Undibacterium sp. 5I1: one gene and its partner. The protein of the gene in region 2 interacts with the protein of the main gene of each other region in a pairwise test. Links are inferred from orthologs where the notes say so. Each region holds a gene or a part of one and is shown on either strand. Other genes may lie near its edges.

Region 1 (6,572 bases), 1.7 Mb from region 2 along the record:
CGGCGATTGATTTTTCTATTTCCGCTTTAAATCAATATACTCCCCTATAAAATAATAAAATATACCTTATTCTCCATTATTTATATGGACAATGAATATATACATAATGGGAGTATATTGTTTTACTTGATGCTGAAGAGAAAAAAGCCACGTTGCCTTTCGGCTTACGTGGCTTTTTTCTTACATACGTCAGACAATTTATTTCGCCGGGAAAGTCATACCCAGTTGGTCAAACAAAAATGCATACACGTCGGCAGTCTGGTTGGCTTTGATCGAGAGAGAGCTGCCGATGCCATGACCTGCATGTGAGTTGATGCTGAGATAGACCGGCTTGCCAGCAGTCGCTGCTTGTAAACGAGCGATCATTTTGCGGGAATGCATCGGATTGACGCGGCCGTCGGTCTCGCCCGTTGCCATGAAAATCGCCGGGTAGGTCGTGCCATCCTGAACATGGTGATAAGGCGAATAGGCATACAAAGCCTTTAGTTGATCCGGATTTTTTACACTGCCAAATTCGGTGGTATTGAAGGCGCCGTTCGGATCTAGCTCTACCCGCAACATATCGTAGATGCCAACTTGTGATACCACTGCTTTAAATAAATCAGGATGTTGGGTAAAGACAGCTCCCATTAGTAAGCCTCCGTTGCTGCCACCGATGCTGGCCATATGTTCGCTAGAAGTATACTTTTGTGCGATCAGGTATTGTGCCGCTGCCGTGAAATCGTCAAACACATTTTGCTTATTCGTCAGCGCGCCCTTGCTGTGCCATTCCTCGCCAAACTCACCGCCGCCGCGCAGATTAGCAATCACAAATACACCACCCGCATTCAGCCATAAACGCGTTGCCGGGCTTAAAAAGCGAGGTGTCTGATTGACGCTGTAGCCACCGTAACCGTTCAGTAAAACGGGATTAGTCCCATCCAATTTCGTCCCTTTACGGCGGACAATATTTAAGGGGATTTTTGTTCCATCTTTGGAGGTTGCAAATTCCCTCACAACTTCCGTGTCGTCAAAGGAGGTTGCGCTGGTTTGCGCCAGTTTCGTGGTTTCTGACTTGCCCGATTTTTCGTCGTAACGAGAGTAGTAAGGCGGTGTCAGGAAAGTTTTAACTGCATAGAGCAAGGAGCCGTCGCTCAGCGTGTCAATTTCATCCACGGTAGCGACATCCGGCAGTGGAAGGTTGCCAAGTGATTTACCGTCATGGTCATAGATGGCTACGCGTGATGGCCCACCGATAATTTCACGCACGTATAAAGCATTTTTTGTAACGATGACTGGCGAGCCACCGAATTCTCCACCAGGTTGTATCACCGCATCAGACTCAGGTATGACAACTTTTGCATGTGCAAGCTCTAAATCATTCAGCGCTAGTTTTAAGAGTTTTCCGCGCGGAGCATCTTTACGTGAGACCAAATACATGGCGTTGTCCGAGCCAATCGTGGCCGCGACAATCTTGTCTTCAAAACGGCTGACTTGCTTGATTTTCCCGTCCTGGCTGATCACGTAATGTGCGAATTCGCCACCATCACCATTGGCAACTGAGGCGACCACATAGTTAGGATTTTGATGACTATCAAGCGCGATTTCTGCAACTTTAGGAAAGTCTTTTCCTAGGACATAAACATCTTTTGATGGATCAGTGCCAATTTTATGGAAGTAAATCTGTTGATAAAAATGTTGACGATTCGCTGGCTGATCTTTCCCTGGGTAGCGGGTGTACCAGAAACCTGTACCGTCCGCTTTCCATGCAACGCTACCACCGCCAGTTGGATACTGTACCAATGGAATCAGTTTGTCGATTTGTTTGCCTGTGCTAACGTCAATGATGTGTACTGAGCCATCTTCGCTTCCATTGTCCGACATTGACACAGCGACTTTAGATCCGTCATGTGATGGAACAAACCAGTCGATTGCCGTCGTACCTTTTGAATTGATGAGATTTGGATCAAGAACGATTTTGGCTAGTGCAGGATCAGCTGCATTTGTCAGCACCGCAATCATTGGCTGCTGTTTTGGTGGCTGGTTATACATCGCAAAAACTTTGTCACCAGCGGTATGCAAATCATAGTAAGAACTGGATGAAGCAGAAATTTGCGCCATCAGATTATCAAATATGGGTTTGCGGAATGTCAGGCTATCGAAATATTGTCGTGTGCGTTTGTCCTGTGCCACGCTCCACTGATGTACAGCAGGATCACTTTGTTTTTCTAGCCAGCGGTAGGGATCTTTGACGGTGATATCCCCATAGGTATCAGTCACTTCAGCGATACGTGTTGGTGGTGCCGTTTTATCAGCAGCAATTGCAGTACCATTCGAGATCAAGAAACTGAAGCCAGCAACGGCTACCGCACTGAGCTTCAATGAATACATATTTTTCTTCGTCATAAAGTAATCCCCGTTATTTAATACGCAAAAAATTGTTGAGCTTTTGTTTGACTCATGTGGACTGAATTAAAACCGAATAGTGTCAGGCGACAGAGTTTCTTCCATCAGAAATGAAAAAAGCGAAGCTTGTTGGCTTCGCTTTTTTCATTTCCTTACTGATTATTTGCTACTAGCTTCAGTGCTTCTGTTCCAAAGCGTTTTTTGATCGAGGCCTCAATTCCTGCTGCATCCAGACCACAACTAGCAAGTAGTAAAGCCGGATCACCATGATCGATAAATTGATCTGGTAAGCCGAGTATCAGCAATGGTTTTGTAATTCCTGCTGCTGCCATTGCTTCTGCGACTGCGGAGCCTGCGCCACCTATCACAGTGCCTTCTTCTACCGTGACTAACAAATCATGAGTGTTGGCCAGTTCTGCCAGTAATGCCGTATCTAGCGGTTTGACAAAGCGCATATTCGCCAGTGTGGCATCCAGATTTTCCGCAGCTTTTAATCCCGGCTGCACCATGGAGCCAAATGCCAAAATGGCGATGCTCTTGCCTTTACGTTTGATTTCGCCTTTGCCAATCGGCAGGGTGCTGAGTTCTAAATTGATCGCTGCACCAATCCCGGCGCCGCGTGGATAGCGGATAGCTGCCGGGCCTGGATAATGGAAGCCAGTCGACAACATTTGACGGCATTCATTCTCATCCGAGGCGGCCATCACGACCATATTAGGGATACAGCGCAGATAAGCCAGATCATAATTGCCGGCATGGGTTGCACCATCAGCACCGACCAGTCCCGCTCGGTCCAGGGCGAAAGTAACATCCAGATTTTGCAACGCGATATCGTGAATTAACTGATCATAAGCACGTTGTAAAAAAGTGGAGTAAATCGCAACGACAGGTTTGAGCCCCTCGCATGCCATGCCACCGGCAAACGTAACAGAATGCTGTTCTGCAATGCCAACATCGTAATAACGGTCAGGGAATTTTTGCTCAAATTCCACCATGCCAGAACCTTCGCGCATCGCTGGCGTAATGCCAATCAAGCGTTGATCAGCGGCAGCCATATCGCATAACCAATTACCAAAGACTTGCGTGTAAGTTTGTTTGGCAGGCGTAGTAGAGGGCTTAATGCCTTCAGCAGGATTGAATTTGCCAGGGCCGTGATAAAGAATTGGATCGGCTTCTGCTAATTTATAGCCCTGGCCTTTTTTGGTGACCACGTGCAGGAATTGCGGACCTTTCAGATTTTTTAAATTCTGTAGGGTTGGTACCAGAGAGTCCAGATCATGACCGTCAATCGGGCCAATATAATTAAAACCAAATTCTTCAAACATCGTCGCTGGTACGATCATGCCTTTTGCGTGTTCCTCAAACCGTTTGGCGAGTTCTAATACCGGCGTTGGCAGTACGGATTTGCCGACATTGCGTGCTGCGGCATAAAATTTGCCAGACATCAGACGCGCCAGATAACGGTTGAGCGCACCGACCGGTGGCGAGATCGACATATCGTTGTCGTTCAGAATCACCAGTAAGTTAATATCGTCGTAGACGCCCGCATTATTCAAGGCCTCAAACGCCATGCCGGCTGTCATTGAGCCATCGCCAATGATGGCAACGGAATGTCGATCCTCGCCTTTGGTTTTTGCCGCCAAAGCCATCCCTAATGCAGCAGAAATCGATGTCGATGAATGCGCCGTACCAAACGTGTCGTATTCGCTCTCAACCCGGCGCGGGAAACCGGAGATACCATTCAACTGACGCAAGGTATGCATGCGATCACGACGACCCGTCAGAATTTTATGCGGATACGTTTGATGACCCACATCCCAGACCAGACGATCTTCCGGTGTCTGAAATACATAGTGCAGCGCGATGGTGAGTTCAACAGTGCCTAAATTAGACGATAAATGACCGCCCGTTTTAGACACAGAATCAATCACAAAATGACGTAACTCGTCGGCCAGCGGTTTTAATTGGGCACGTGTTAGCTTGCGTAAATCGGCTGGAGAATTAATGCTGTCTAACAGAGTGTTTGTATTATTAGTTGTGGTCATAAATTACGCCTTCCTCTGCACAATCAAATCTGCCAGGTTGCGCAGGATGTGTGCTTTTTCTCCAAAGGGCAACAACGCAGCATGGGCGTCGTCGCATAGTTTTTTTGCCAGCGCTTGTGACGCTTCCAGACCCAGCAAGGATACGTAGGTCGGCTTGTTATCTGCTGCATCTTTGCCAGCAGTTTTACCTAGGGTGACAGAATCTGCGGTGGCATCCAGGACATCATCCACTACCTGAAATGCCAGTCCAATTGCGCTGGCGTATGCATCAAGCGCAGCGACTTCCGCCGCGGATAAAGTCTTGCCACACATCGCGCCCATGATGACTGAGCCACGCAGCAATGCACCTGTTTTTAAACGGTGCATTTGTTCAAGCTGATCTACTGTTAAGGCGACACCGACGCTGGCTAAATCAATCGCCTGACCGCCGCACATACCGGTTGACCCAGCGGCTTGTGCCAGCAAACGCAGCATGGCAACTTGCCGTAAAGATTCACTCTCTGCTTCTGCCAAGACCAAAAAAGCTTGTGCTTGCAGCGCATCACCAACCAACAGGGCAGTTGCCTCATCATATTTGACATGCACAGTAGGTTTGCCTCTACGCAAAGCGTCATCATCCATACAGGGCATGTCGTCATGCACTAATGAATAAGCGTGAATCATTTCTAATGCGGCGGCGGCACGCGCCAATAAATCCGCTGGCGCATCAAACATAAAACCGGCGGCATACACTAACAAAGGACGCACGCGTTTGCCGCCATCTAAAGCGGCGTAACGCATTGCCTGATGTAGTTTTGCTGGTACCACATCGCTATCTGGTAAGAAACTAGCTAATAAGACTTCAAATTGCTGCTGAGTGGATTTCATCCAATCCTGAAAATGCGCGCTCATGCATCGGCCTCGCCAGAATTATCTGCAACGAAAGGTTTCAGCATGCCAGCTTCCAGTACTTTGACCTGCTGTTCTACTTTGTCGAGTTGGCCTGCACAGTATTTAATCAATTCGGCCCCACGTTGATAAGCCGTGACAGAGGCTTCTAAAGGCAGCTCACCAGCTTCCATCTGGGCGACCAGTTCTAATAATTCCGACATCGCTGCTTCGAAAGAAGTTGGCTGATCGTTCTGACCGAGTTGTCCGATGGAGGGTAATTTTTTTGGCATAGGTAGTCTTGAAGAGCAAATTGAGTCTAACCCTGCATTTTAGTGCAAACCCAGTTGATAATCAGCTTAGTTGGCATAATTAGCAGCTTTTTTAGAGCTATCCTTTCTATCTCGGCATTATTCACTTTTATGTTCTTATGGATTTTATTTTTTTGATATCGTAAAAAAGAGAATTTGCTTAAAAAAGCAGCTGAAATTGCGATTCAAACATTTCCATGTGGAAATTATTCGTATATAGTCAAATCAAACCAAATCAAACCAAGTCAAACCAAGTTAAACCAAGTTAAAACAATTCAGATAAAGTCAAATTCTGTTGCGCAAGGCTTGATAAGTATGATTTGGGCGATCGTGGAAGTCAGTGCGAAGACTTCCGACAAGGGATTACACTATATTCGTTTGACAAACTTTGCTAATAACTTTCCTTAAACACAACTGTCATGTCAGCACAATCGCCCGATCATCGGCAGTCCCAGAAAGCACCTTTAGCGCGTGCAGATATTTTGCGTGCTCTGATTCCACATGCGACGCACTTGGTGGTGGCGCAACTGGATGCCTTTGCAGCACGCTTAGCGAATGCATTTTTTGCCGCATCGGAGCAAGTTGGTGACGCACGGGAAGCGAATTTAAATTTTAATTCTGGTCAGTTACTAAAGAACAACGGTTACGCTTTCTACTATTTATGTTCTGCTGATATCCAGGCGGCATTTCGTAAAGAAATCCAGGCTTTGTCATCAATATCATCAGCAAATTCATTACCAACTAAGCCTCAATCAGAGCGTGTCGAGCAACAAGACATTGCCTTGACGCTGGTGTCATATGAGGAGATGGACAAAAAACTGGCTTTTGGGCGTGCGAGTCGCTCCCTGGAGTTGTCCAGTGCAGAGCAATTGGCCGCTTTAAGTATGCGTCTGGCTTGCATCATTGGCATTGATAGTCTGAGCATTACGCAAAATCCATTCAGGCCAGAATTTTTTTTACGTGT
Region 2 (8,385 bases):
TCGCAAATGATCCATGCAGCGAAAACCATGGACGCTACTGAGTTTATCGTGGCAACAGATAACGGTATTTTGCATAAAATGCAGATGGCAGCCCCTGGGAAAAAATTCATCGTCGCTCCAACTGCGGGTAATAGTGCTACCTGTAAGAGTTGCGCGCACTGTCCTTGGATGGCAATGAATGGCCTGCGTAATTTATTGCAAGTATTAGAGCAAGGGAATAACGAAATTCTGGTCGATCCTGCCGTGAGTGTAAAAGCCAAATTGTGTATCGACCGTATGCTTGATTTTGCAGCAGCGAAAAAAGCGAATGTGCGCCCGGGCGCTGATTTGGCTCAAGAGCAAAAACTATTTTCGGGTATAGGTCCAGCATGACTCATTCAATAAGTAATCTTAAAAATCCGTTCGAGCCATTCGATGCGGACTTGATGGCAGCCTTTGAGCGCAATATCAGCACAGCCTTGGCGGAAGACGTCGGTACCGGTGATCTGACGGGCTTACTGGTGCCAGACCAGCAGTTAGTGCAAGCCCAAGTAATTGTGCGCGAAGAAGCTGTTTTGTGCGGTGCGCCGTGGTTTGATGCTGTGATGGAGCGCCTGGATGCAAGAATTAAGATTGTGTGGATGGCAGAGGAGGGGGCGTTGATGCTTCCGAATAGTCTGGTCTGTAAGATCACAGCGCCAGCCCGGGCGTTATTGACTGCCGAGCGCAGCGCACTCAATTTTTTGCAATTGCTATCTGGCGTGGCTATGGCAACACGTGACTATGTGCGAATCATTGAAGGCACAGCCGCAGCGATTTTGGATACCCGAAAAACCTTACCTGGTTTGCGTCTGGCTCAAAAATATGCAGTGCGTGTTGGTGGCGGTCAGAATCAGCGTCTGGCTTTGTATGATGGGATTCTGATTAAAGAAAATCACATCGCAGCAGCCGGCGGCATTGAGGCTGCGATGCAGGCTGCTCACGCCTTGCAGGCGGATGTCAGCATACAAATCGAGGTGGAAACGCTAGATCAGCTCAAACTCGCGCTAAAAGCGGGAGCAACGTCGATTCTATTGGATAACTTTACGACTGACATGATGCGTGATGCAGTCAATCTGAATGCCGGACGCGCATTGTTGGAAGCATCTGGTGGCGTCGATAAAAGTTCTGTGAGGGCGATTGCTGAAACCGGTGTTGACAGGATTTCGATTGGTAGCCTGACAAAAGATATCAAGGCTATTGATTATTCTTTGAGAATTATCTAACTTATTGCCTATACTCCCCCTTATTTTTAAAAAAATACCCTTATTGCCCAGAGACTACTTGAACAATTTTAATTACTGGGTGGGAGTATTAATTTATTGGTTTTATGCTTTAGATTTATTTTTGCAAAAAAAGCGCCGCAAATTCGTTTTGATACGAACTTGCGGCGCTTTTTTATCCGGTGAGCTTTGTTATTTTTTCCGTTTAGGCGATAGCACGGTAGGCAAGGCTTTCGGTAAAGTGTCCGGATAATCACGACTAAAATGCAGGCCGCGGCTTTCGCGGCGAGACAGTGCGCTATTCACGATCAGCGAGGCGACATCAACCAGATTGCGCAGTTCCAGCAAATTATTTGTAATGCGGAAATTAGCGTAATACTCATCGATTTCTTCTTTCAATAAACGTATCCGGTGTTTTGCGCGCTCCAGTCGTTTAGTGGTGCGAACGATGCCGACATAATTCCACATAAAGCGACGCAGTTCGTCCCAGTTGTGAGCGATGACGACTTCTTCGTCTGCATCCGATACACGGCTTTCGTCCCATGCCGGTAAGTTGAGAGACGGTCGTAATTCTTGTGCCGCGATGTCTTGCGCCGCAGCTTTGCCGATAACCAGGCATTCCAACAAGGAATTGCTGGCTAATCGATTGGCGCCATGCAGACCGGTGTAGGCGGTCTCTCCTACGGCGTATAAACCAGGCAAATCTGTTCTGCCGGTCGTATCGGTCACAATCCCGCCGCAGGTGAAATGTACTGCAGGTACCACGGGAATGGCTTGCTTAGTAATGTCGATACCCAATTCCAGGCAGCGGGCATAAATCATTGGGAAGTGTTCTTCTAAAAATTCCGGTGATTTATGCGTGATATCGAGCTCTACAAAATCTAAACCACGTTTTTTCATTTCGAAATCGATCGCTCTTGCGACCACATCGCGCGGTGCGAGTTCTGCCCGGCTATCATGATCTAGCATAAAGCGCGCACCTGCGCTGGCACCTGCCTCTGCTGGCAACTTTAAGATGCCACCTTCACCGCGTACCGCTTCAGTGATCAGAAATGATTTGGCATACGGATGATATAAACAGGTCGGATGGAATTGCATAAACTCCATATTCGCTACGCGACATCCAGCACGCCATGCCATCGCAATGCCATCCCCCGTCGCGGTGTCTGGATTGGTTGTATACAAATATACTTTGCCAGCGCCGCCCGTCGCCATGACTGTGTGTGGCGCCTCAAAGGTGTGGACTTTACCCGTTTTGACATCTTGCACGTACAAGCCTAAACAGCGCGGTGTCGCCGATGTTTCTCCCAGCTTGGCTGAGGTGATTACGTCGATCGCGTAATGATGTTCAAACAAACTGATGTTCGGATGCGCCCGAACTTTTTGTTCCAGTGTCTGTTGTACGGCATGGCCTGTGGAGTCAGCAGCATGAATAATCCGTCGTTGACTGTGACCGCCTTCGCGCGTCAGGTGGAAGCCTAATTCAGCATCGTCGTCACGCGTAAATGGCACACCTTGTTCGATGAGCCAATCAATTGCTTCGCGTCCGTGTTCAATGATGTAACGGGTTGCACCTTCATCACACAAACCACCGCCAGCGATCAGCGTATCTGAAATATGCTGCTCGTGACTGTCGTGCGAATCCAGGACGGCGGCAATACCACCTTGTGCCCAGTCACTGGCACCATCGAGTAAAGCACGCTTAGAAATCACCGCAACTTTGCGGGTCTTAGCGAGATGAAGCGCGACTGATAAACCTGCTAAGCCACTACCTACAATTGCGACGTCAAATTTCATTTGGATGACCGTTAATTCAAGCACTAGCTTGTACTGCACTAAAAAATATCTTAACTAAACTCACCATGTTGAATTTATCGAATTTAGTTATCGGGATAAAGCGGGTTGTTTTTTTGCGTTGGTTGGTTTGTTTGTTTGTTTGTTGCGTTATTCATCAACAACCACAGGTTTCACTTTGGCAGCAGCAGCTTTCGCCAGCACGCGCGCCGTATCGGTATCCGCCGCAGTGGCTAGAGCAACACCCATGCGGCGGCGACTAAATGATTCTGGCTTACCGAATAAACGGATATCGATGCCTTCCACTTGCAAAGCTTCTGCCACACCTTCAAACGCAATTGCTTTGTGATTATGCTGACCGTAGATTACCGCAGATGCCGCGGGCGTGCGCAGCGCTACGTTAACCGGCAAGCCGAGGATTGCTTTGGCGTGTAACTCAAATTCATTCTGGACTTGGCTGGACATCGTCACCATGCCGGTATCATGCGGACGTGGGCTGACTTCAGAGAACCAGACCATGTCGTTTTTCACAAATAGTTCGACGCCAAATAAGCCAAGGCCGCCAAGATCGTCCGTGACTTTTTTAGCGATATCACGTGCACGCTCTAATGCCTTACTGTGCATAGCTTGTGGCTGCCATGATTCGACATAATCGCCTTGTACTTGCACATGGCCGATAGGCTCGCAGAAATGGGTTTCGACTTCTCCGTTGCTCCCGATCGAGCGCACGGTCAACAAGGTGATTTCATATTCGAAGTCGATGAAACCCTCAACAATCACGCGACCAGAATTGACGCGACCACCTGCTGCAGCGTAGTTCCAGGCGGCTTCCACTTCTTCTGCACTATCAATTTTTGATTGACCTTTTCCTGATGAGGACATCACTGGCTTGATGATGCACGGAAAGCCGATTTCGCTTGATGCTTGTTGTAATTCAGCGAGACTATCAGCGAACCGGTATGGTGAGGTTGGCAGGTTTAAGGTCTCAGCCGCCAGGCGCCGGATGCCTTCACGATTCATGGTCAGCCATGCGGCGCGAGCAGTCGGGATGACGCGCGTTTTGCCGGCCTTCTCAAGCTCCATTAACATGGTGGTGGCAATCGCTTCGATTTCCGGCACGACTAAATCGGGCTGCTCTAACTCAATCAAGCGAGCGAGTGCTGCGCCATCAGTCATGTCAATCACGTGCGCTCTGTGCGCAACCTGATGTCCCGGCGCATTTTCATACCGATCTACTGCGATAACTTCGACGCCAAGACGCTGCAAAGAAATAATAACTTCTTTACCGAGTTCGCCAGAGCCAAGCAGCATAACTTTAGTTGCGGTAGCAGATAAGGGGGTGCCGAATCGTTTGATCGTTTTCATGGTCATTTGGAATAAAGAGATTGAGTGAGGATAATAAGGATCGCCGAGCTAATTTTTGCGCTTTAGATTGTGTATATGCCGGTGGTTCAATTTGGTGCCGAACCAAATATTGTCAAACAACATCTGCAAGCACGCCGTATTCGAGTGCATTTTTAGATGCGATGATGGTGTAAATCAATTATTTGAAATTATACTTTTGATTTGAAGAAGAAAACCCAAGAAGATTGTAGGGAAACGCTGCAAACCGCTTGACACAAGGGTTTCCGGCTTGATTTAATACCGGATGCAGATTTTCTGCTTGGCGTGATCGATGCCCGACCAATAAATAATCGAATACATCATCGCGGAGTTAAATTGGACTTTTGTGAGGGGGACGTAAGTGAATAAAACTGAATTGATCGAACACATTGCTAACACGGCTGATATTTCCAAAGCAGCATCGGCACGAGCATTAGATGCAATTATTGGTGCTGTAAAAACGACATTAAAAAAAAGCGGTACTGTTACTTTGGTCGGTTTTGGTACGTTTACAGTGGGTAAACGCGCTGCTAGAATAGGCCGCAATCCACGTACTGGTGAGGCAATTAAGATCAAAGCAGCCAAGGTTCCTAAATTTAAGCCTGGCAAAGCATTGAAAGATGCTGTAAACTAATGGACTTCGTGACGCGGTGATAAGCGTCACAAGTATTGGCAGTAGATGGTTGGGGCGCTTAGCTCAGTTGGTAGAGCGGAGCCCTTACAAGGCTTAGGTCGGGAGTTCGAGCCTCTCAGCGCCCACCATGATTGTCAATATAAGTTGTATCAAATAAGGAGTGGTAGTTCAGTTGGTTAGAATACCGGCCTGTCACGCCGGGGGTCGCGGGTTCGAGCCCCGTCCGCTCCGCCAATATAAAAGAAGGCATATAACTTAATGGTTATATGCCTTTTTCCTTTTGTATTGCTAATAATATCTCCGTGGTCTGCTGACCGCATTTCTTCTTATAAATACTCAATCAAATTATTTGTTCACTAAGTCAAAAAATCATTTACGACAATTCGATATAACAAGCGTGCATTAGGATAAGCTAATAGTGTGAATACCTATATTTTAAACACTCAGCTAAAAATGGGAAAAGAAAATAGGATTTTTTTACCTAAGATTTAAATTTGTAACAGTATTACCTATATTAGCGAAGCAAAAAAACGCCATTCTAAATACAAAATTGTTCAATATCCAGATAAAAAATCTTAATCTGATTCTGGGAGTAAGCGACAATCTCAGACGATGCGTAAATGCGCTTCTACAAAATGATCCAATAGGTTACAAAGTGTGCTCGGTAATGCTGCATCATTGATATCGATAACCACTTAATATTAGGACTAACGTAAAACACCATGTGTAATTTCTAGTAGTCCTTATCGAAAGAAAATAATGCGCTTTGCATTTGCAGGATGCGATAGAGATCTTCCCTTATTTCAAACCTGGATCGCAGAGGGTTGGGAGCCGGTTAAATTATTCTCCGTACCAGAAATTAATCATCTCAGTACTAACAAAGATTTGCTCGCGCTTGCGCAAGCTAAAAAAAATTCTATTCAGCTCTCTCGTATGAACGAGCACGATCTTGCTGAGTTAAACGAGATGCAGTGTGACATCTTGGTCGTTGGCAGTTATAACTGGCGTATTCCAGAATGGAAAAACTATTTGTCGTACGCGATTAATTTTCATCCTGCGCCGTTGCCGATGGGGCGCGGTCCTTATCCTATAGTGAACGCGATTTTGCAATCACATAAAACCTGGGCGGTTACTTGCCACAAAATCGCACCGGATTTTGATACTGGCGAGATACTCGATAGCGAAGTCTTCCCGCTTTTGCCACATGAGATTCATGATAGTTTGGAAATCAAAATTCAGATCGCAAAGAGCAAGCTGGCAAGTCGTATTGCCAAGAATTTTCCAGCGCTCTGGCAAGACGCGCAGATACAAACAGGCGGTGAGTATTGGCCGCTGTTCAAAGATGACGATAAAACTATCGACTTTGCTCAACCGGTTTACAACATAGACAGGCAATTACGTGCTTTCGGCCCGATTGAATGTATTGCGCGCATTAACGACAATAAAATTTTAATTAAAGCCGGATACGTCTGGCCAGAACCACATAGCCATGTGCCAGGACAAGTCATACACGTCAGTGGAAAAACAGTCGTCATCGCCTGCAAAGATGGTTTTCTTGCGGTGACGGATTGGTATTCGGTGTAAGTACAACAAGTAGGTTCTGCTAGCGATTTATTTTTGGCTCGTATGCATTGTTCACAACGCTTAAAAGCGGTAGCTGATGCAGCAAGTGATGGGATTGTTTAGCAGGGAAAAGAATTTGAAGAGAACAGAATTGATAAGATCAGCCAGATGATCATTTTGGACGTGGTGTTGAGCTTTTAAAACTTAACACCACGTTGTTACATCTACAGTACGCAGGGCGCACCTTAGCCTGGATAATTAACGCAAACGCATCAGTATCCGCAATACGTACCAGAACATCATCGCAACAGAGGCAAACAATTGCAGCGCAGCGCCGACATAGCGGTCTTCCGGATAATGGTTGATCACATTGGAAGCGTCATACAAAATAGCTGCACCTGCTAAGCCGACCATCGCCACGCTAAAGAACAAACCTAACTGGAAACCAAAAATAGCGCCGCAGACGATCAAGATCAGCGCCATAATTCCGCCCCATTTCAATAGGCTGCCAAGAAAAGAAAAGTCTTTACGCGACACATACGCTACACCGACCAGACACACAGTCGCCAAAATCGTGATCAAGCCAGCGTCAGAAATCGCACCTGGCGCAATGGTGTTGGCAATTACCAGCATCGGTACAAAAATAATCGCTTCTGCCAGCACATAAGCACCCAGCGCAGCGTATTGCAGAGGCACGCTTTCAACGGTATGCGCTGCACGTGAAGCCAGCCAGCCGACGAGCATAAACGCGCCCATGATCACCAGCCAAGGCAAGCCCAACATCGCTTTTGCCAATACTTCAGCGATCCCCGTTTTGAACAAAATAACCTCGATTGCAGTGAACGCAAGAATAGCGCCGCCGAGGTGATTAAAAGTCTTACTAATAAAACGCTCACGCGCCGGACCATAGCCTTGTTGGGTGCTTGTCAGTTCCATGAATTTCCCTTTTGGATTTATGTTTTCTATGTTTGTACATTGTTGCAGTCAACTGTGCTGCAAACTACTGATGCAATCAATCACCTGTTAAAAGAACAAGTCCCTCATTCTACAACAGGCCATTGTGCCTTTTTGTTTAATTGCATCGCGGTTTTAACTACGAAGTAGCAAGTGAGATTTACTTCGCAGACGATTCAACTGGCTTTGGCATAAGATGAGTTGTCCACAATACGCTCAATATCTTCCATTTGCCCTCGCTAGTTTTCATCATTTGCCAAGTCTCGACACCATAGTTTTGTACCTGATCATTGAGTAAAAACTCGTAGTCGAACATGACCCAGGCGATATGTCCGTCTTGCGTGATTTGGATATTACTAAATTTTTCGTCCAAAGCACCTTTTTCGCTACCGATAAATTGTGCAAAGTTAGCGTAGCTGCCTGTCGCGGTGCCATCAAAACTTGCATCAAATTTCTCTCGCACGTTTTTTACCATTTCTGGTGAGCTGGGAGATTCGAACATGATTTTTGAATTGAGCATCAGGCTCGATAACATCTTCAAATCCTTGCTGCGTACTGCTGCTTGAAAATCTTGTGTTACCTGTGTGATTGCCTGTATATCCTCTGGCGTACTGCTGCGTAAATGCACTGGCGGACTGTCAGCAAAGGCAGAAAGTGAGGAGAGTAAAGTACAAGTTAAAACCGCTGCAGTGAGATGTCGGATCATGGGAGGACTTTCGTTGGAGAGTAAACGCAAATCGTAGGTGATCTCTGCTGGTAGATCAATACAATTTTGATTTTTGGCGTAGCGCGAATCCAGGCATTTAAATTAGATGA

What was found. Proteins that work in one complex are often made in the same cells at the same time.
Region 1: the proteins of purT (region 2) and RGU72_RS12685 interact in binary tests that used the Escherichia coli proteins (3 or more experiments, as listed by UniProt). The link is inferred for Undibacterium sp. 5I1 from one-to-one orthologs.

Annotation. Positions count from the first base shown.
Region 1 is NZ_JAVIWI010000001.1:2,879,558-2,886,129, reverse strand. What follows is about bases 3,378-6,275. They hold RGU72_RS12685 (farnesyl diphosphate synthase), read right to left. Parts: upstream 5,322-6,275; coding sequence 4,434-5,321; downstream 3,378-4,433. Other genes in these bases: RGU72_RS12675 (DUF1631 family protein), read left to right, coding at 6,028-6,275; RGU72_RS12680 (exodeoxyribonuclease VII small subunit), read right to left, coding at 5,318-5,590; dxs (1-deoxy-D-xylulose-5-phosphate synthase), read right to left, coding at 3,378-4,430. Outside these bases: RGU72_RS12695 (prolyl oligopeptidase family serine peptidase), read right to left, coding at 199-2,385; more of dxs, read right to left, coding at 2,538-3,377; more of RGU72_RS12675, read left to right, coding at 6,276-6,572.
Region 2 is NZ_JAVIWI010000001.1:1,222,470-1,230,854, forward strand. The notes cover bases 2,294-5,165. They hold purT (formate-dependent phosphoribosylglycinamide formyltransferase), read right to left. Parts: upstream 4,401-5,165; coding sequence 3,186-4,400; downstream 2,294-3,185. Other genes in these bases: nadB (L-aspartate oxidase), read right to left, coding at 2,294-3,038; RGU72_RS05530 (HU family DNA-binding protein), read left to right, coding at 4,780-5,052. In the rest of the region: quinolinate synthase NadA, read left to right, coding at 1-372; nadC (carboxylating nicotinate-nucleotide diphosphorylase), read left to right, coding at 369-1,244; more of nadB, read right to left, coding at 1,434-2,293; RGU72_RS05545 (formyltransferase family protein), read left to right, coding at 5,812-6,636; RGU72_RS05550 (Bax inhibitor-1 family protein), read right to left, coding at 6,874-7,551; RGU72_RS05555 (YybH family protein), read right to left, coding at 7,730-8,275. UniProt on the Escherichia coli protein: Involved in the de novo purine biosynthesis. Catalyzes the transfer of formate to 5-phospho-ribosyl-glycinamide (GAR), producing 5-phospho-ribosyl-N-formylglycinamide (FGAR). Formate is provided by PurU via hydrolysis of 10-formyl-tetrahydrofolate.